DNA from 2 places in the Paenibacillus dendritiformis genome. Region 1 is predicted to be linked to the other one. Evidence: predicted binding sites of a transcription regulator. Region 1 holds the regulator's gene; the other holds the start of a gene.

Region 1 (10,818 bases):
CGGCCCAAATTTATGCCTATGGGTTATAGCCAAGTCAAACCGTCCGTAATTCTAATATCATGGGAGTACCAAGAGAAAGGAGGTAACTCAAATGAGTGGAGTTACTTGTGGCGTTGGAGGGCTCTGGACCTCGACAGGCGTAATTTTGGTGTTGTTTATTCTGCTTGTCATCGTTTCCCGCGCATTTATTTATTAATAGGTCCTGATGAGACAGTGCCTTGCGCATGTGCGCGCAAAGGCCCCCTTCTGTTCGAGGCCCTGCTTAGTCAGCAGGGCTGTTTTTTATGTCCGGCTTTTGAGCACAAGCTGCACGTTTCTCCTCATGTCCAGGAGCACATTCGAGCGATAGGCATATGTTAGGGGTATGACATATGAAGGGAGACGTTTTTCCGTGAGTTACCAATACCAGCCATACCCCATGAATGTTTACCCGGGGCCACACATTCATCCTTATTCTTCTTCGCAGTTCTGTCCGCATTATTATCCGGAGACGCAAAATTTGAAGATTGAAACACTGCAGATCGTTGAGCCATGGGTGATTAACGGACTAAAAGAAGCGCAAACAATATCCGTTGAGCATGCGCTCCGTGAAGCGGCAGCCGTATCATATCTGATTGGGAGAGGATATAATCCGGCTGTCGCTCATCAAATCGTCGAGTCTTGGTGGCATAAAGGTTAACGCGCGAAATCGAGTGCTTCCCTAAGTAATGGCCTAAGCTTTTAATGCGTCAGCCATTAATGATTTCGCCGCCGTTGACATGCAGGATCTGTCCGGTGACGTAAGAGGAATCCGCGCTGGCTAGATACACGTAGCTGGGAGCGAGCTCTTGAGGCTGTCCAGGTCGCTGCATCGGCGTGTCCCCGCCGAATTGACTGACCTGATTCGCATCGAATGTGGACGGAATGAGCGGCGTCCAGATCGGGCCGGGCGCCACGCCGTTCACCCGGATGCCGTCCGGTGCCAGATTCGCTGACAAGGAGCGGGTGAAGGCGACTATCGCGCCCTTGGTGGCGGAATAATCCAACAAATTTGCGCTTCCCCGATACGCGGTGACGGAGGCGGTGTTAATGATAACGCCAGTATGCCGTTTCAATTGGGACATTGCCGCCTTCGTCAGATAGAACATCGCAAATATGTTGGTCTTGAATGTACGTTGAAGCTGTGCGTCTGTAATGTCTTCTATGCGCCCCTGCGGATGCTGCTCACCGGCATTATTGACTAATATGTCCAGCTTCCCGAGCTCCTTCACAGTCTGTTCCACCGCTCGCTCGCAGAACGATTCTTCTCCGATGTCACCGTCGATAAGCAGGCAGCGGCGTCCTGTCTCCTCGACATGCCGCTTCGCTTCCTTGGCATCGTCATGCTCATTCAAATACACGATGGCGATGTCGGCGCCTTCCTTGGCGAACGCCACGGCGACCGAGCGGCCAATGCCGCTGTCGCCGCCGGTAATCAGCGCAACCTTGTTCTTCAGCTTGCCCGCAGCGGAATAGGAATGGCATTCGAATTGCGGACGCGGATTCATGTCCGTCTCGAGGCCTGGTTGGCGGTTCTGATGCTGGGCGGGCAGGGTCTGCTTCATCTGCTGATGGGATGTCATGATGCTTCACCTCTCGATTGGATTTTTCGAAGTTCGTCATGTAACGTAACTTACCACATCGTTCCCGGAATTAATCACGTTATACCGCCCTGACACGTCAAAAAGCCGCTTTCGAATACAGAAATGCCTGTACTCAAAGCGGCTTTCTCCACATTTGCACCCATGCAGCAAGGATTAATGAAAATCACGGAACAATCCAATCACTTTGCCCAGGATCGTCACATGCTTCAACCGGATCGGCTCAAAAGTTGGATTCTCCGGCTGAAGCCGGATATGATCGCGTTCCTTGTAGAAGGTCTTCACCGTTGCCTCGTTCTCCTCGGTCATGGCCACGACGATATCGCCGTTGTTCGCGGTCTGCTGCTGGCGGACGATAACATAGTCTCCGTTATGTATACCGGCTTCAATCATGCTGTCGCCGACAACGGATAGCATGAAGATGTTCTCGTCGTCTCCCACCATATGCACCGGGAGAGGAAAATAATCTTCGATGTTCTCGGTCGCCGTAATCGGCTCGCCGGCCGTTACCTTCCCGATGACGGGAACGCGTGCTACGGCATGGCTGAACTCTGAATGGCGATCCGACTGTTCGCTTAGCAGTTCGATCGCTCTTGGCTTCGTCGGGTCCCGGCGGATAAAGCCTTTCTTCTCCAGCCGATCGAGATGACCGTGCACCGTGGAACTCGATGCGAGGCCGACAGCTTCCCCGATCTCTCTTACGGAAGGAGGATAGCCCTTGGTGCGGACTTCATCGCGTATAAAATCAAGGATCGCTTGTTGTCGACTTGATATTTTAGACAAAGATATCAACTCCAATGAATGCTCTTTTGTCAAAATTATACCATAGAACCTCCGTTCGCACAAACGTAAGTTCTAAAAAATCCTTGATTTTATGCGGTTTATTCGTTTTCTTTCAACGCATGCCCCATATTCGGATTTGGGGAACAAAAAAAGAGAACGCACGTTCCTCAAAAACGGTTGACCTGAACGTATGTTCGTGTTACATTATGGACATTAAGAATAGAACAAGTGTTTGGGGAGTGAGCGGACATGAGTGAAATGGTATATAGCCCGAGACGGAGTTACGCATATCGAACGGAAGCAAGATCAACGCTGCGTCAGCCTGTAAAGCCAAAGCCTTATAATAGAAGAAAATTGATTCGGGCGGTACTGCTCTCCGGCCTGCTGTTCCTTTTGTGCGCGGGAATCGTACAAGCATGGGGGGATGACGACGCAGTATCCGGGCAGCCTTCTGTAAGTACGGAGCGAGTGCTTGTTCAGCCTGGGGATAGCCTGTGGGAAATCGCGACGGAATACAAACCGAACGGGATGGATACCCGGGAGTACATATACAAGATCATTCAGTTGAATGACTTAAGGGGACATACGCTGCAATCCGGCATCGTCCTTGTCGTGCCGATACTTTCTTGACCATAATTCGGCTGAGGCCGGGATCATTGTTCTCGCAGCACCGCTCTTCTCACCGGCTGAGGCCGAAGGAGCCGCTTCTTGTATTCCATCGCTGTCAGCTTGCTTGACAAGGCTGATGCAGCATGTCAAAGTAGAAGATATGCACCATGGTATGGAGGGTACAAGATGAATATGGATAAATTAATCGCTCGCATCAATGAACTGGCCCGCAAGCATAAGAGCGCAGGGCTGAACTCGGAGGAACTTGCAGAACGGGCCGCGCTAAGAGAGCAGTACCTTGAATTGTTCCGTCAGCAGGTCCGCAACAAGTTGGACAGCATTCGCTATGTCGAAGACGAAGAAGGCGAACAGAACAATCAATCGGGAAACATCGTTCATTAGAGTGTGTAACATATAGGAGGTCTGGATGGATGTCGCGTAGTTGGGAACGCCAAGTACGGCGCAACAGCGCTCAGTTGAACAAACAACGCAAAAAGCAGGGCAAGCCGGGGATCGCTTCCCATACGGTTGCGTTCGATGAATTCAAGGGCCGGAATTTTATTCTTCCTTTGATATTGACCGGGTTTACGATCATTTATGCGCTGCTTGGCAGTGTCGGTACGAGTCTGCCGTCCCCGACGCTGTACTGGGTAACTGTTATTTGTTATTTGGCATTGGCATTGATGCTGTTTTTGCGCCGGCCTTTTTTGCGGGTCGCGAAAGACGAACTAAGCACGACAAAATGGAATCGGCTGCGTACGCTCAAAGTGGAAGATATCAAAAAAATAACGTACCAGCCAGGCTTTATCGTTATTGAAAAGAACGGCAAAGGCTCGAACTGGGTATTCTCCCGCATGATGAACCGCTATGACATCGAAGCGATGAATGCGCGGCTGCAGCAGTTCGCCGCTCAGAACCGGATAGCGTACGAAGAGAATTCAAAAGAAGACAAGAACGGCAAGGCCAACGAGACGGATCAGTCGGACAAGGTTGTCTTCGTGAAGCCGAAGAAGTAGGTTTGCCGGAGTGGGACAAGGGGGAGTCGCAATGGCCATTCGTGCCGTATTATTCGATCTTGATGATACGCTGCTGTGGGATGAGCGGTGTGTGGAAGAAGCCTTTTCCGCCGTGTGCCAATACGCACACTCGAAAGCGGGGGTTGATGCGGAACAATTGGAGACGGAAGTGCGAAACGCGGCAAGAGCTTTATATGAAAGCTATGAAACCTACGCCTTCACGACCAACATTGGCATCAATCCGTTCGAGGCATTGTGGGGCCGCTTTACCGGGGGAGAACATGAGCAATTCCGTTACCTCCAGCAGTTGGCGCCATCTTACCGCACTGCCTCCTGGACGACCGGTCTTCGCCATTCGGGTTGCGAGGATGAGTCGTTGGGAGCAGAGCTGGCGGAGCGATTCATGAGCGAACGGCGGGCGCGTTCTTACGTTTATGAAGAGACTTACGATATTTTGCGAACGTTGAAGCCTCATTATCAGCTGCTCCTTTTGACGAACGGGGCGCCGGATTTGCAGCAGGAGAAGCTTGATGGCATCCCGGATATCATTCCGTTCTTCGATCATATCGTCATCTCCGGCGATCATCCGGAAGGGAAGCCTGCGCCAAGCCTGTTCCGCCATGCTATGTCCTTGTTGGCTATCGGCCCTCATGAAGGACTGATGGTTGGAGACAAGCTGACTACTGATATATTAGGGGCCCAGAATGTCGGGATGCATCACGCCTGGCTCAATCGCAAGGGCGTGACATTGACCGGCAAGATCAGGCCTGAACACCAAATAACCAACTTGATGGAATTGACCAACGTGATTGAAGCGATAAATCAAGCGGCGCTCAAATAAACCTGAAAATGAAGGAAAGCTTGCCTTGCAAGGCGGGCTTTCTTGCTTAATGGGAGCAAACCATCCGGCCGAGGCGCCGGCATGTCAAGTTGCTGATGTGACGAATGTCACACAACCGTCACATAACCGTTCAGAATCTAGCCCGATCGAGTCATATCTTGCGGAGTGATGTTGTTTATAATGAATACATAGAGTGGTTGGAAATAGTTAAGGAGTGAATGGGCATGATGAAGAAGGCAATGTTGGCGCTGTCGCTTTGCATGATGCTTATTTTCGCTGCAGGCTGCGGCAATGGCAGCAGCAATGGCGGCGAGCATGCGAGCCACAATGGCTCCATTGATCACAGCGGGCACGCAGAGCACGGACAAGATGGGGCGATCCCAGACCTGATTAAAGTAGACCTGCAGGTTCCTGCGGAAGTGAAAGTAAATGAGCCTGTCACGATAACCGCGCGTGTTACGCAGAACGACCAAGCGGTGGATGATGCGGATACCGTGGAGTTCGAGTATTGGCTGGAAGGGGAAGAACAGCACGAGCGCGCCGCGGGCTCCTTCACCCAGGATGGTACATATCAATTCGAGCATACGTTTGACAAAGCGGGCACTTACAATGTGATCTCCCATGTAACGGCACGCGATATGCATTCGATGCCGAAGAAGCAATTCGAAGTGAAATGATAAAATAGGAAGCCCTGTCATGGCGACAGGGCTTTCGTCTATTTTTTCCGTTACGCTTTTTTGAAAGACGGATCTGCATACGGATGGGCGATCCAGCCTTCCGTCTCGATGAATAGGCGAACAGCTACGATTTTGCGGTTGTCCATTAAGGTAAAATAGTGCGGCTTGTTCTCCGGAACGGAGATGACATCGCCGGCGGACAGAATGACATCCATGTAGCCGACGTCATCGGATCCTTTAATCACAAAGATCCCATTGCCGGCCGTAATCGCTCTCACCTCGTCTTCGGTGTGGGTGTGTACTTGCTCGAATTTTTTCAGAAGCTCCTCGATATTCGGCGTTGCGTCGGAGAGTGCGATAATATCCCATGTCCGGTACCCTCGGCGCACGGCCAGATCACGGATTTCCTCATCGAATGCATCAAGAATCGCTTGCTTCTCGTCATCCGTCAGCACAAATTTGTCTTGCAGGGAAGCGGCTAATTTGTTCGGATTCCAGTGCTCATACAGCACGCCTTGCCTCTCCAGGAAATCACGAACATTCTCTTCTCCCGTAATTTTTTCATTCGTGTTTCGAATCCGAATCTCTGCCATACGCCAATCCCTACTTTCATAATCAGAATAATTGTGATTGTATTATAGTACACAGGAAATGAATGGGCAAGAGCTTATCGAGTGAAAAGATCACAAGTCTTTCCTAAACGTTGCACTTCTGTTAAACTAAGTTCTAAACGTTTGACAGAGGGTGGGTAGAAGGATGAAGAAACCAACATTAGAAGAACGACTTCAAGAACGCATTCTCATTCTCGACGGTGCGATGGGGACGATGATTCAGCAGGCGGATTTATCGCCGGAAGATTTCGGAGGCGAACATTTGGACGGATGCAACGAAATGCTTGTACTGACTCGTCCCGACGTCATTTCACGTATACACGAACAATACCTTGAAGCCGGGGCCGACATACTGGAGACGAACACCTTCGGGGCCACCAGCATTGTGCTCGCGGAGTACGATCTCCAAGAACGGGCCAGGGAATTAAATCTCGCGGCCGCGAAGCTGGCGGTAGAGGCCGCGAAGAAGTTCAGCACGGCGGAATGGCCGCGCTATGTCGCCGGAGCGATGGGCCCTACAACAAAAACTCTGTCGGTCACCGGCGGGGTTACCTTCGATCAACTGGTTGATAGTTATTACGAACAGGCGCTGGCGCTTATTGAAGCGGGTGTCGACGCCCTGCTGCTGGAGACGTCTCAAGACACGTTGAACGTGAAGGCAGGTTCGATTGCTATTCAACGGGCGATGGAGGCGATGGGACAGAAGCTGCCGTTAATGATTTCAGGCACGATCGAGCCGATGGGAACGACCCTTGCCGGACAAAATATTGAATCCTTCTATATTTCCCTCGAGCACCTGAATCCGGTGTCGATCGGCTTGAACTGTGCGACCGGTCCGGAATTTATGCGCGATCATTTGCGTTCGCTCGCTGCGATAAGCCGGGCGGCGATCAGCTGTTACCCGAATGCGGGCCTGCCTGACGAGAACGGACATTATCATGAATCCCCGGAATCGCTTGCTCGCAAAATCGCCGCCTTCGCCGAGCGGGGCTGGTTGAATATCGCAGGCGGTTGCTGCGGGACGACGCCGGAGCATATCCGTGTGCTCAAAGAGGAATTGGATCAATACGAACCTCGGCGGCAAGCCGGAAGCCATCCGCCGGCTGTATCCGGGATCGAGACGGTATACATCGAGAATGAGAGCCGTCCGTACATGGTCGGCGAACGGACGAACGTACTCGGTTCACGCAAGTTCAAGCGCTTAATCCGGGAAGGCAAGATTGAAGAAGCGGCAGAGATAGCGCGTGCGCAAGTGAAGAACGGAGCCCATGTCATCGATGTGTGTCTACAGGACCCGGATCGGGATGAAGCGGAAGATATGCGCGCGTTTTTGCAAGAAGTGGTAAAGAAGGTCAAAGTCCCGCTCGTCATTGACACGACCGATTCGGAAGTCTTGGAGCTCGCATTAAAATATACGCAAGGCAAGGCGATTATTAACTCGGTTAACCTCGAGGACGGGCTGGAAAAATTCGAGAACGTCGTTCCCTTAGTTCATCGCTATGGGGCATCGCTCGTCGTCGGCACGATCGATGAGCGCGGGCAGGCGATTGCCCGGGAGGAGAAGCTGGCGGTCGCCAAGCGATCCTTTGACATCCTCGTCAGAGACTCCGACATTGAGCCGGAAAACATTATTTTCGATCCGCTGGTGTTCCCGGTCGGAACGGGCGATGAGCAATATATCGGCTCGGCGAAGGAAACTATCGAAGGGATCCGCCTCATCAAAGAGGCGATGCCGCGCTGCCAGACGATACTTGGCATCAGCAATATTTCGTTCGGCTTGCCGGAAGCCGGCCGGGAAGTGCTGAACTCGGTTTTCCTGTACGAGTGTACGAAGGCGGGGCTCGATTATGCGATTGTGAATACAGAAAAGCTGGAGAGATATGCCTCCATACCGGAGCATGAGCGGAAGCTGTCCGAAGCGCTCCTCTACGACACGAATGACGAGACGCTGGCCGAGTTTGTCGCCGCCTTCCGCAACCGTACGGTAGAAAAGAAGGTGAAGACAAACGATCTTCCATTGGAGGAGCGTCTTGCTTCCTATATAGTGGAAGGGACAAAGGAAGGACTCATTCCGGATCTGACGCTCGCCCTGGAAAAATATCCGCCGCTCGACATTATTAACGGGCCGCTGATGAAAGGAATGGAAGAGGTAGGACGCTTGTTCAACAATAATGAGCTTATCGTTGCCGAGGTGCTGCAGAGCGCCGAGGTGATGAAGGCATCCGTTGCGTTCCTTGAGCCGCATATGGAGAAGAACGAAACAGCGGTCAAAGGAAAAATATTGCTCGCCACCGTAAAGGGCGACGTCCATGATATTGGGAAAAACCTGGTTGAAATCATTCTGTCCAATAACGGCTATGAAATTATAAATCTTGGGATCAAGGTTCCTCCTGAACAGTTAATTGAAGCATACCGCAAAGAAAAGCCGGATGCGATCGGCTTATCCGGACTGCTCGTCAAATCGGCCCAACAGATGGTGGTGACCGCACAAGATCTGCGGAGCGCCGGGATCGATGTGCCGATCATGGTCGGGGGGGCGGCGCTGACGCGCAAATTTACGAAAACCCGGATCATTCCGGAATATGACGGGCTTGTTCTCTATGCGAAGGATGCGATGGAGGGGCTGGATCTGGCGAACAAGCTGATGAATGCCGAAGAACGGCAGCTCCTCGTAGACGAGCTGCGCGCGCATAAGGAGCGGCTCGCCAAGGAAGAGGAAGCGGAGCAGAAGCTGCCGAAGCTGACTCGTGCGGTCCGCTCGGCGATTAAGGAAGCGCCCGTCCATCTTCCGCCGGACCTGGAGCGTCACGTGCTGCGCAATATTCCTGTGCCGCAAGTCATTCCGTACGTCAATATGCAGATGCTGCTCGGGCATCATCTCGGCATGCGCGGGTCTGTCGAGCAGCGCTTGAAGGAGCGCGATCCGAAGACGTTCGAACTGAAGGAGACCGTCGACCGGATTTTGCATGAGGAAGCGGAGAGCGGCGTGCTGCAGGCGAACGCGATGTACCGTTTCTTCCCGGCCCAGTCGGAAGGGGATTCCATCCATATCTATAATCCGGAGCGGCAGGATGAAGTCCTGCATACCTTCACGTTCCCGCGGCAGCAGGTCGAGCCTTTTATGTGTCTGGCCGATTTCTTGCGCTCGAAGGAGAGCGGCGTAATGGATTACGTCGGCTTCCTGGTCGTGACGGCCGGGAAGGGAGTCCGCGAGCGATCGGATGAATTCAAGCAGCAGGGAGAGTATTTGCGTTCCCACGCGCTGCAGTCGGTGGCGCTGGAACTGGCGGAAGGTCTGGCCGAGCGGATTCATCATATGATGCGGGAAGTATGGGGCATCCCCGATCCGGCCGAGATGACGAGGAAGGAACGGTTCGGCGCCAGATACCAGGGCATTCGGGTGTCGTTCGGTTACCCGGCCTGCCCGAACCTGGAGGATCAGGAGCCGCTGTTCCGCCTCATGGAGCCCGAGGATATTGGCGTGCACTTGACCGAAGGCTTCATGATGGAGCCGGAAGCCTCTGTCACCGCGATGGTGTTCGCTCATCCGCAAGCAACATACTTCAATGTGGATAAGGCCTAACAAGGCTGTCAGCATACTTGATACCAAATAACGACTCCGCACCTCCGCGCCGCTTCCTCTATTGGCAGGTGCGGAGGTTTTCTTTTTGCAGGGCAAGGGCAGAATCGAACGAAGCGGAGTTGGGTATAGCTTACTACGAATGCACTATCAGGAACCGCAATTATTTTATATCATTAAGTAAAGGGGGAGACAGGGCTATGGATCTTTATTTTCTCGGCACCGGGGCCGGCATGCCGACTACCCGGCGCAATGTAAGCAGCCTCGTGCTGCGCTTGCAAGAAGAACGGGGAACGTTCTGGATGTTCGATTGCGGGGAAGGGACTCAGCATCAAGTTCTCCGCTCTCCATTGAGGCTTGGCAAGTGCGAGTACATCTTTATTACGCATTTGCATGGAGATCATTTGTTCGGGCTGCCGGGGCTTCTGTCCAGCAGGGCGTATCAAGGCGGGGTTGATCCGTTGACCGTGTTCGGACCGGCCGGGCTGCGCGAATTCATGGAGACCGCGTTTCGCGTAAGTGATACTCATTTGCCCTATGAGCTGCATATCCAGGAGATCGAGCCGGGCGACATCTGGTCCGATGACAGCTTCCGCGTGACCGCGCTCCCGCTGGAGCATCGTGTGCTTTCCTATGGCTATCGGATTCAGGAGCTTGACCGTCCGGGCAAACTTCGTCTCGAGGTGCTCGAGAGGATGGGCATCGAACCCGGTCCGGTCTACGGAAAGCTGAAGCGCGGGGAGGATGTCATGCTGCCGGATGGGCGGCGCATTGCTGCAGCGGCCGTAGTGGGAGAGCCAATACCGGGAAAATCGATTGCGATATTAGGCGATACGCGGCCATGCGAGAATGCGGTGAGATTGGCGGATGGGGCGGATGTTCTTGTGCATGAAGCTACGTTCATGGAGGACAAACGCAGCAATGCGCATGAGTACGGCCATAGCACCGCCGCGGATGCAGCAGCGATCGCCCTGAAAGCCGGCGCTGGCAAGCTGGTGCTCACCCACTTCAGCTCGCGCTACAAAGAGGAGGAAACGCTGGCCCGATTGCTGGCCGAGGCGAGGGCTATTTTTCCCGCAACG
Region 2 (10,818 bases), 1.6 Mb from region 1:
GCCACCGTCGAGGATATCCGGCTTATGCGGGGGAACGTATCGCAGCATGTCGGCGTCAAGGCTTCGGGCGGCGTGAGGGACACGGCGACGGCGCTCGCCATGATCGAGGCCGGCGCGAACCGGATTGGGACAAGCTCCGGAATCGCGATCGTTACCGGAGCCGGTCCCACAGCTTCAGATAGCACAGCGGGAGCGCCAGGACAGAGCTCGCAATATTGAAGACCGTCTGGGCCCGGGCGATCTGGGCGGCCGGATCGTCGGTGAACCAGGCGGACAGCGCATGGAGCTGGCCGATTAGCGGATAGAACAGGATCGCCCCGCCCACATTGAGCACGATATGGCTCCAAGCGACGAATTGGCCGTGGCGGCTTCCGCCGAGCGATGCGATGAGCGCGGTGAAGCAGGTGCCGACATTGGAGCCGATGACGATGGCGATGCCGATCTCGACCGGCAGGGCGCCGGTAGCGGACAAGCCCATCGCCATGACGATGATGGCCGCGCTGCTGTGGACGACGGCCGTAATGATCATGCCGGCTGCCAGCGCCCAGAGCAGACTGTCGTTGGACCGCTCCAGGAACCAGGTGAACATGCCGCGATGCTGGAGCGGCCCCCCGATCTGCTTCATCCATTCGATGCCGAGCAGGATGAGGGCGAAGCCGGCGGCGGCCAGGGATCCGAACTGCAGCGGATGCAGGAGGGAGGCGAGCCGCTTCGGCAGGGGCAGGCGGTATTCGCCGCCCAGAATCGCCGCGCTCCAGCAGGCGAGCGATCCGATCAGCAGCGGCAGCGCGTAGCGGCTGATGTTGAGGCCGATCAGCTCCGTCGTCAGGCAAGTGCCGACATTCGTGCCGAGGATGATGCCGAGCGAGCGCGAGAAGCTCATCAGCCCGGCGTTCACCAGCCCGATGGTGATGACCGTGATGGCGGTACTGCTCTGCAAGAGCGCCGTCATGCCGGAGCTGAACAGCATGCCGTGCAGCGGCGTCCGCGTGGAACGGTGCAGGAAGCGGTTCAAATAAGGCCCTGCCCATGCGTGAAGGGCGAGCTCCATCGTTTTCATGCCAAAAAGAAACACAGCCATTCCGCCTAGGAGCGGATACCAGATTTCTGCGAACATACGCCGGACTCCTTCGTCATTCCACACAAAATGCGGGTTCTATCATTCGAGCTGGAACAGCTTGAGAGGGACTAAGTGAACAGCCTCTACTGTCACTGTATGCTTGCGGATGGACAACGATGACAAGCCCGGCGGAAGCCGAGAGGGGACATGCAATTGAAGCAATCGACAACAGCAACCGTAATCTTGAGCCGCAATCGCAAAAAAAGGACGGAGCACGGGCACCCGTGGGTGTTCCAATCCGAGGTCGAGCGCGTGGAAGGCAATCCGCAGCCGGGGGCGCTGGTCGACGTCGTGAACGCGCAAGGCCAATATGTGGCGACCGGATACTATAACCCGGCTTCCAAAATCATTGTGCGCGTCATCGGCTATCAGCCTGCCGACGCGATGGACGCCGGCTTTTTCAAGGAGCGGCTGCGGCAATGCCTGGAGCATCGGAACCGGTTCTTGCCGGGAGCGACGGCATATCGGCTCGTCTATGGCGAGGCCGATTTTCTCCCGGGACTGATCGTCGATCGGTTCGGCGATGTGCTCGTCGTGCAAATCTTGACGCTCGGAATGGATCTGGCGCGCGATGCGATCGTTCAGGCCTTGGTCGAAGTCATGAATCCGCGCGGCATTTACGAACGAAGCGATGTGCCGGTTCGGGAAAAGGAAGGCCTTGAACAGAGAACGGGCGCGCTGTACGGGGAATGCCCGCGCCATGTGCAGATTACCGAGAACGGGCTGCAGCTTGAAATCGATATTGTCGAAGGGCAGAAGACGGGCTATTTCTTCGACCAGCGCGAGAACCGGGCTGCGATAGAGCCGTTGATGACCGGATGGGGAGCGCGCAGCGGCATAACGCTGGCCGATATCGAGACGGAAGCGGGCGTACGCACCGTGCCGGTCAACGCGAACGGCAAGGAAGTAACCTTTCCGTGGTGGGACGGAGCCACGGTGCTGGAATGCTTCTCTCACACGGGCAGCTTCACGCTGCATGCTTGCAAATATGGAGCCAAGAAGGTGACTTGTCTCGATATTTCCGAGCATGCGATCGAGAGCGCGAAGCGCAATGTGGAGCTGAACGGATTTGCGGACCGGGTGGAATTCGTGGTAGCGGACGCGTTTGCTTACCTGCGGGAGCAAGTGCAGGGAAGAGAGGAGCGCATGGCACGCGGGACGAGCCAATCGAAGACGGACACATCGAAGCCGATGACCGCGGGCGGCGGCCGCACCTGGGACGTCGTCATTCTCGATCCGCCCGCGTTCGCCAAGACGAGGCAGGCGGCGGAGGGAGCGTACCGCGGCTACAAGGACATCAACCTTCACGGGATGAAGCTCGTGAATGAGGGCGGATATTTGGTGACGGCGAGCTGCTCCTATCATATGAAGCCGGAGCGCTTCCTGCAGGCGATCCAGGATGCCGCCCATGACGCGGGCAAGGTGCTGCGCCTCATCGATTGGCGCGCGGCGGGGAAGGATCATCCGCAGGTGGCCGGGGTCGAAGAAGGGCATTACTTGAAATTCGGCATTTTCGAAGTCCGCGCCAGACGATAGATAGCATGATGAAGAAGCACCTCATGGCGTGATCGCCGCGAGGTGCTTCTTGCGGTTGCGGTTGCGGGGGAAGGGCGGAATGGACTGGCGGCGCTTAGGGCGCCGGATTGGTGACGAATGCGCCGCCAAGCCAGCGCGCATATCCCCGTTCGCGGGCCCAATTGATCTCGCCGCTGCGCACTCTACGGCCCGCCTCGGTGAGAAGCAGCCGTCCGGCGGACGGCTCGACCGGCCGCAGCGGCTGCGGCAGCGGCTCGGAAGCCGCGGACAGGGACAATAGCGGGGCTTCTCCGGAAGTCAAGCGGCGCAAATAGCCCCAATACTGCATGTCGCCGAGTCCGTATTCAGGCACATGCGGCCGGATATGCTCATACAGCTCCAGGAAGGAGCCGGAGCCATCGGCGACGGCATCCAGCGTTAGCCGTTCCACGACGCCCAGCCCGTCGTCGCGCGAAGGGAAGCGGCGGAGATGGAACCGCATCGCATCCACGACGGCGTCATAAGGAGCTTCCACTGAGCCGGCTTCGTCGATCCAGCGCACCAATTTGCGCGGATTCGGGCTCGTATACGCCAGCCAGGCATGGCGCATCCATGAGATCGCTTCCACGTCCAGCCGAAGCCCATGCTCGCGGCGGCGCGCCAACTGGTCCGCGTCGAGGGCCCCGAAGCCGCGGTAGCGGTCGTGCCCGGGCAAGGCGGAAATACCGATCCAGTAGACGGCCGCTTCCGGATGCTCCCGGGACAGGCGCTCCGTCAGCCGCAGCAGCATCGTGATATCGAACAGATCATGCTCGAACCAGAGCGCGATTTCCGGTTGCCGCAGCACGTCCGCTTTCCAGGACCGCTCCTGTTCGTTGCTCATTTGAAGGTAGAGAGATGCGGGCAGGCCGCACATTTTTTCCAATTGAAGCGCGCGATAGGCCAGATAACGTTCAAAGATGGGATAGACGGGTCCTTCGGTCAGCAGCTCCCGATAGACCCATACTTCTTCGTTCCAGCGCTCCCGGGCGATCGGACGAAGCCGTTCCGCCACAATATCTCCATTCACGATATGAATCACGCGGTGTGCCTCCTTTTCTCTCCGGCGGCATCGTCAGCCGGAGGCTTGAATTCCTTCCTGCACATTCCAAACGTGTGTTCCAGTCTGCTCGCGATAATATGCTATAATAAAGCAAGGTTTCCGTAAAAGAGACGATTTGCGCAGTCTCTGTCTAATGAGGAAATACCGGGAATCGGCCTTTTTGGACTTATTCTTATTTTTAATCCTTTCTTGCGATTTGTAAATACACTTTTACACACGCCATTTGCGGAAAAAGCCTGCATACGGCATGGCAGAATACATATCTATTGGCAGTCGTACGGGAAAGCGGGGGATATACATTGGCTTTGCATTTTATAATCGGCCGCTCGGGGAGCGGCAAGTCGGCGCATCTGCTGAATGAAATCCGGCGGAGGCTGGAGACTCAGCCGGATGGTCCGCCCATGATTCTGCTCGTGCCCGAGCAGGGAACGTTCCAGGCGGAGCATGCGCTCGTCACTTCGGAGCGCCTGTCGGGGATGCTGCGGACGCAAGTCCTGAGCTTCCGGCGCCTGGCGTACCGCGTGATGCAGGAGAGCGGCGGCACGGCGCTCACGCCGATAGGCGAGGAAGGCAAGAAGATGCTGCTGTACAAAATTTTGCAGCGGCGCAAGCCCGAGCTGCCTCTGTTCGCCGGAGCGGCGGAGCAATTCGGCTTCATCGAAAAATTGAATGATCTGTTCGACGAGATGAAGCGGTACCGGATCCAGGCTTCCGAGCTGGATGAGCATGCCGCGTTCGTCCAGGAGCATGTGGACGGCCAGCCCCTTCTGTCGGCCAAGCTGCATGATTTGTCCGCCGTGCTGCGCGAGTACGAGACCGAGCTGGAGCAGCAGTATTTGGACGGAGAGGATGTGCTTGTCCGTTTGGCGGAAGGCATTCCGCACTCGGAATATGTCCGGCAGGCGGAGATTTGGATTGACGGCTTCAACGGCTTCACGCCCCAGGAATATGCCGTGCTGGCATCGCTGCTCCTCCATGCCCGCCATGTGACCGTGGCGCTGTGCCTGGATCGGCCTTACGGCTTGGGCGAGGAGCTTCATGAGCTGAACCTGTTCCATCCTACGGCGACGACCTTTCTCAAGCTGAGCAGCATCGCCGATACGCTCGGCGTCGATATGGGCGAGGTCATACAGCTGGGCGGACAGGGCGGATTGCCAAGATTCGCTTCCTCGCCGATGCTCGCCCATCTGGAACGCCATTTCGATCGGCGTTCGGCTTACCGTTCTGCCTCCGCTGGCGGGGAGCGGGCGGAGATTCGCGTTCATGCGGCGGTCAACCGCCGGGCGGAAGTGGAAGGAGCGGCGCGCGACATTTTGCGCCGGGCGCAGGAGGAGGGCGTACGCTGGCGGGAGATGGCCGTCATGGTCAGGAACTTGCCGGATTACGCGGAATTGATCGATACGGTCTTCGGCGATGCGGGCATTCCTTATTTCACGGATCAGAAGCAAGCGGTGCTCCATCATCCGTTCGTCGAGATGACCCGCGCCGCGCTGGACATCCTGATCGGCCACTGGCGCTATGACGCGGTATTTCGCTTCGTGAAGACGGATTTCGTCCTGCCGGAAGACGGAAGCGTGACGAGGGAGTCATTCGATCGGCTGGAGAACTACGTGCTGGCCTGCGGCATCGAGGGATCGAAATGGACCAACGGACGCCCGTGGCCTGCCGAACCGCGGCAGTCGCTGGATCCCGACGATCCGGCGGCCGAAGAGAAGGCCGAGAGCGTGCCGGAGCAGGCCCCGGAATGGGCGGAGCAGTGCCGCCGCCGGATTGTCGAGCCCCTCTCCGCGCTGCAGCGCTCGCTCGCGCGAAGCCGGCATGTGCAGGACATGTGCGAGGCGCTGTACACGTTCTGGATCCGTCTCGGGGTGCCGGACAAGCTGGAGCGGATGAGTCAGGAGGCGCTGCTGGACGGGGATGTGCAGCTTTCCCGGGAGCATCGCCAGATCTGGGGCGAGATGCTCGATATTTTGGACCAGATGGTGGAGATGCTTGGCGGAGAGAAGATGCCGCTCGAGCTGTACGCCGGGATGCTGGAGACCGGCTTCGAGAGCGTGAAGCTGGCGCTCGTGCCTCCCGCGCTTGATCAGGTGCTGATCGCGTCCATGGATCGGACGCGTTCGAGCCAGATTAAGCATCTGTATGTGCTTGGCGTGAACGACGGGGTAATGCCTGCGCGTCCGATCGAGGACGGGCTGCTGACCGAGTATGAGCGGGATCTGCTGCTCGCGATCGGGATGGAGCTGGCGCCCGGCATCCGGCGCAAGCTGCTGGACGAGCGGTTCGTCATCTATCATGCCTTCACTTCTCCGAGCGAGAGCTTGTGGCTCAGCTACGCGCTGGCCGACGAGGAAGGCCGCTCGCTGCTCCCTTCGGAGACGGTGCGGCAGATTCGGGGGCTGTTCCCGGGCATGCAGGAGGAGCTCCTGTTGGCGGAGCCGAATGAATTTGTGCCGGAAGCGGAGCAGGCCGATTTCATCGCCTATCCGGAAGCGGCGCTGAGACATTTGATCGCCCAGTTGAGGGAATGGCGGCAAGGCCGCCCGATCGCGGATCTGTGGTGGGATGTGTACCGGTGGTTCGCCGCGCAGCCGGCTTGGCGGGAGCGGCTGAAGACGGTGCTCGGATCGCTCGCCTACCGCAACCAGGCGCAGGCGCTGACGGCCGGCACGAGCCGGCAGCTGTACGGGCAGCTGCTGCGGACGAGCGTCTCCCGCATGGAGCGGTTCGTCGCCTGCCCGTTCTCGCATTTCGCCTCGCATGGCTTGAAGCTGAAGGAACGAAGGCTGTATCGGCTGGAGGCGCCGGATATCGGCCAGCTATTCCATGCGGCGCTAAGCCGCTTTGCCGGCGAGCTGCAGGCCCAGCACCGCTCCTGGGCGGAGCTGACGCCCCAGGAATGCCAGGCGGAAGCGGATCGCATCGTCGATCTGCTGGCCCCCCGGCTTCAGGGGGAGATTCTGCTCAGCTCCGAACGGTACGGCCATATATCCGGCAAGCTGAAGCGCATCGTCGGACGGGCCGCGGCCGTGATGGGCGAGCATGCCAAGCGGGGACAATTCGAGCCGGTGGCGCTGGAGATGGATTTCGGTCCCGACAAGCCGCTGCCGCCGCTTCGCTTCACGCTGGACAACGGCTGCACGATGGAGATTATCGGCCGCATCGACCGCGTCGACAAGGCGGAGAGCGAGCGGGGCGTCCTGCTGCGGGTGATCGATTACAAGTCCAGCCAGACGGACCTGGCTCTCCATGACGTGTACTACGGGCTGTCGCTGCAGATGCTCACCTATTTGGACGTGCTCCTTACCTTTGCGGAGGAGTGGCTCGGCACGGAGGCGACAGCCGCCGGAACCCTTTATTTCCATGTGCACAATCCGCTCCTCCAGGCGGCGAACGGCTTGAATGAGGAGCAGGCTTACGAGCAGCTCCTGAAGCGATTCAAAATGAAAGGGCTCATCCTGGCCGACCGCGAGGCCGTGCGTCTGATGGACGGTTCGGTGGAGCAAGGGCATTCCCAGGTGCTGCCGCTGGCGGTGAAGGCGGACGGATCGTTCTACAGCAATTCCTCCGTCGCGACGGAGGAGCAGTGGGATCTGCTCCGGGGAACCGTCCGTTCGGTCATCCGGGATATCGGGACGCGCATCACGAACGGCGATGTGGTGATCGAACCTTACCGGAGCGGCACGGCGACGGCATGCGATTTTTGTTCCTACAAGCCGGTCTGCCAATTCGACGAATTGGTGGACGGCAATCAATATCAACTGTTGCCGCGGCTGGGCAAAGACGAAGTATGGGCGAAGCTGAAGGGAGGCGAAGCGGTCGATGGACATGAACCGCGATGAACGGAATAGCCGGGAATATGAGAGCGGCGGCGAGGCTGGCGGGGCTTCCCGCTTGCCGTCGGCCGCTGCCGCCGGTCAGGAGAGCGATTCGCACGTTCTGACCGCCGCAGCGGCGTCTGTGGGCGAAGCAGAAGGGACGGCAGAGCTGCCGCCGAGGCCGCGCGAGAGCACGTGGACCGAGGAGCAGTGGCAAGCCATCGTCGACGGCGGCGAGAACATTTTGGTCGCGGCGGCAGCCGGTTCCGGGAAGACGGCCGTCTTGGTCGAGCGCATTATCCGCCGCATCAGCGACGAGGCAGCGATGCTGCATGTCGATCAGCTGCTCGTCGCCACCTTCACGAAGGCGGCCGCCGCCGAGATGCGGGAGCGCATCCGGCTGGCGCTGGAGCGCAAGCTCGAGGCGAACCCGGATTCGGAGCATTTGCGCCGCCAGCTCGCCCTGCTGAACCGCGCCTCGATCACGACGCTGCATTCCTTCTGTCTGGAGGTGATTCAGCGGCATTTCCAGGCGGTCCAGTTGGATCCGGCCTTCCGGGTCGCGAACGAGACCGAGATCGAGCTGCTGCGCCAGGACGTGCTGGAGGAGCTTTTCGAAGAGCGCTATGCCAGCAAGGATCCAGCCTTTGCGCGGATGGTCGATTGGTTCAGCGGAGAGCGCAATGACGAAGCCGCTTTCCGGCTCGTTCACCGGCTCTATGATTTCTCCCGCAGCCATCCGTGGCCGGAGGACTGGCTGGACAGCATGACCGCTTCGTTCGGTCCCGCGGACATCGCCGAGCTGGGCCGCTCCCCGTGGGCGGACAGCATTATGGCGGCGGCGCGGCTGACGCTGAACGGCATCGTCGAGCTGCTGCGCCAGGCGATCGCCCTGACGACGGCTCCGGGCGGTCCGGAGCCGTACCGCGCCGCGCTGGAGCAGGAGCTGGCCGGAGCGGCTGCCTTGGCTGACGCCGCCTCCTCCGTCCCGTGGGAACGGATGCATGAATCGTTCGGGCTGCTGAGCTTCGGACGGCTCGCGGCCTGCCGCGGGGATCAATACGACAAAGAGCTGCAGGAGCAAGTGAAGCGTCTGCGCGATCAGGCGAAGAAGCGCCTGCAGCAGGTGCGCGACGAGCTGTTCCGCCGGACGCCGGAGCAGTTCCTGCAGGAGCTTCATTCAATCCGGCCGGTGCTCGAAGCGCTGACTTCGGTCGTGCGCGAGTTCGGCGACCGGTTCGAGGCGGCCAAGCGGGCGAAGGGATGGCTTGATTTTGCCGATTTGGAGCACTACTGCCTCCGCATTTTGCGCGATCCTTCCTCCACGCCGGAACGGCCGGTGCCTTCCGCGGCGGCGCTGCTGTATCAGGAGCAGTTCGCCGAGATTTTGCTGGACGAGTATCAGGATACGAACATGGTCCAGGAAGCGATCGTGGACCTGATAACCCGTCCCGGACGGGGCAACCGGTTCATGGTAGGCGATGTGAAGCAGAGCATCTACCGCTTCCGCCTGGCGGAGCCGGGATTGTTCCAGAGCAAGTATGTCTCCTACGGGAAGAAAGGCCGCGGGCAAGGCATTCGCATCGATCTGGCCCGCAACTTCCGCAGCCGCGAAGGCATCGTCGATACGGTCAATATGGTATTCCGCCAGATTATGAACGCCGACGTAGCCGAACTCACTTATGACTCCGCGGCCGAGCTCGTATGCGGGGCGTCCTACCCGTCCGCCGAGGAGATCGCGGCGGAGAGCCGCCGCGGCCGGGAGGAGTTCGGCATGCCGTATTTCGCTACCGAACTGCTGCTTATTGACAAGGGCGTGCCGGCTCCGGCGGACGAAGCGGCGGAGGAGGAGGACGGCGAGACGGAACGGGCCGCATGGGATGCCGCCGAGCTGGAGACCGCGCGCCTGGAAGCGAGGGCAATCGCTTCGCGCATCCGCCGCATGACAGGAGACGAAGGGGAGCCCGCTTATCTCGTGTGCGACAAGGATCAGAAGCGGATGCGCCCGGTCACGTACCGGGATATGGTCATTCTGCTGCGGGCGACCCAAGCCTGGGCGCCGCTGATGATGGAGGAGCTGAGACGGGAAGGAATTCCGGCTTATGCCGAGTTCAGCACCGGCTATTTTACGGCGACGGAAGTGGAGATCGTGCTGTCCCTGCTGCGCGTCATCGACAATCCGCAGCAGGATATCCCGCTCGCCGCGGTGCTGCGTTCGCCGATCGTCGGCTTGAAGGAGGAGGAGCTGGCCCGGATTCGGCTGTACGGGCGAGGCAAGCCGTTCTATTGCGCCGTCATGGAAGCGGCGAGGGCGGAAGCGGAGCCCGGCTCTCCGTCGGCGGCGCCGCCGCAGATAGAGCTGGAGCTTCCCCGGTCAGCGGATGAGGGCGCGGATACGGCCCTTCGGCAAGGCCGCGGGGACTGGCAAGCGAAGCTGAACCGCTTCCTCGAGCGCCTGGAGCAGTGGCGGAATGCCGCGCGGCAAGGCCGGCTGTCCGAATTGATCTGGCGGGTGTACCGGGAGACCGGGTACTACGAGTGGGTCGGAGGACTGGCCGGCGGCCTGCAGCGCCAGGCGAATCTGCGCGCCCTGTATGATCGCGCCCGGCAGTATGAATCGTCCTCGATCCGGGGACTGTTCCGCTTCCTGCGGTTCATCGACCGGATGCGGGATACGGGCGGGGATCTCGGGACGGCCCGGGCGCTCGGCGAGCGGGAGGACGTCGTCCGCATTATGACGATTCACAAAAGCAAGGGGCTCGAATTCCCGGTCGTCATCGTCGCGGGGCTGTCGAAGCGGTTCAATCAGCAGGATTTGAACGCGTCCTTCCTGATGCACAAGCAGCTCGGCTTCGGTCCGAAGTACGTCGACGAGGAGAAGCGGGTCGCTTATCCGACGCTGCCGAATCTGGCCATTCGCCGGCAGATGAGGCTGGAGCTGCTGGCCGAGGAGCAGCGCGTGCTCTACGTGGCCTTGACCCGGCCGAAGGAGAAGCTCATTCTGATCGGCACGGTGCAGGACGCGGAGAAGTCGATTCGGAAATGGGGCGAGGCGCTTGATGCCGAGCGGCTGCTGCTGCCGGATTATTTGGTGGCGGAAGCCCGCTCGTATCTCGATTGGATCGGGCCTGCCCTCATCCGGCACCCGGCCGCGGCCGAATGGCGCCGGTATGCCGGCCTGCCGAACCGGAACGGAGAATGTCTGCTGGACGATCCGTCCCGGTGGCAGCTCGCGATCGTCCCGGCATCCGTCATTGCGGCGG

Evidence for each region. Region 1 encodes LexA, which represses DNA repair genes until DNA is damaged. Its sites were predicted from a motif close to CGAACATATGTTCG; they were not measured.
Region 2: the regulator LexA is predicted to act here: its motif matches at 3,784-3,797, upstream of addB (helicase-exonuclease AddAB subunit AddB).

The regions. Positions count from the first base shown of each region.
Region 1 is NZ_AP025344.1:3,534,340-3,545,157, reverse strand. It holds gene L6439_RS15595 (sporulation protein YjcZ) at 92-196, shown strand; gene L6439_RS15590 (hypothetical protein) at 392-679, shown strand; gene L6439_RS15585 (SDR family oxidoreductase) at 729-1,601, opposite strand; gene lexA (transcriptional repressor LexA) at 1,776-2,402, opposite strand; gene L6439_RS15575 (LysM peptidoglycan-binding domain-containing protein) at 2,652-3,032, shown strand; gene L6439_RS15570 (DUF896 domain-containing protein) at 3,198-3,413, shown strand; gene L6439_RS15565 (methyltransferase) at 3,443-4,027, shown strand; gene L6439_RS15560 (HAD family hydrolase) at 4,059-4,868, shown strand; gene L6439_RS15555 (FixH family protein) at 5,093-5,545, shown strand; gene L6439_RS15550 (1,2-dihydroxy-3-keto-5-methylthiopentene dioxygenase) at 5,596-6,138, opposite strand; gene metH (methionine synthase) at 6,302-9,739, shown strand; gene rnz (ribonuclease Z) at 9,937-10,818, shown strand, end outside.
Region 2 is NZ_AP025344.1:1,918,242-1,929,059, forward strand. It holds gene deoC (deoxyribose-phosphate aldolase) at 1-219, shown strand, start outside; gene L6439_RS08430 (Na/Pi cotransporter family protein) at 152-1,117, opposite strand; gene L6439_RS08435 (class I SAM-dependent rRNA methyltransferase) at 1,268-2,656, shown strand; gene L6439_RS08440 (DUF1835 domain-containing protein) at 2,751-3,716, opposite strand; gene addB (helicase-exonuclease AddAB subunit AddB) at 4,037-7,579, shown strand; gene addA (helicase-exonuclease AddAB subunit AddA) at 7,560-10,818, shown strand, end outside.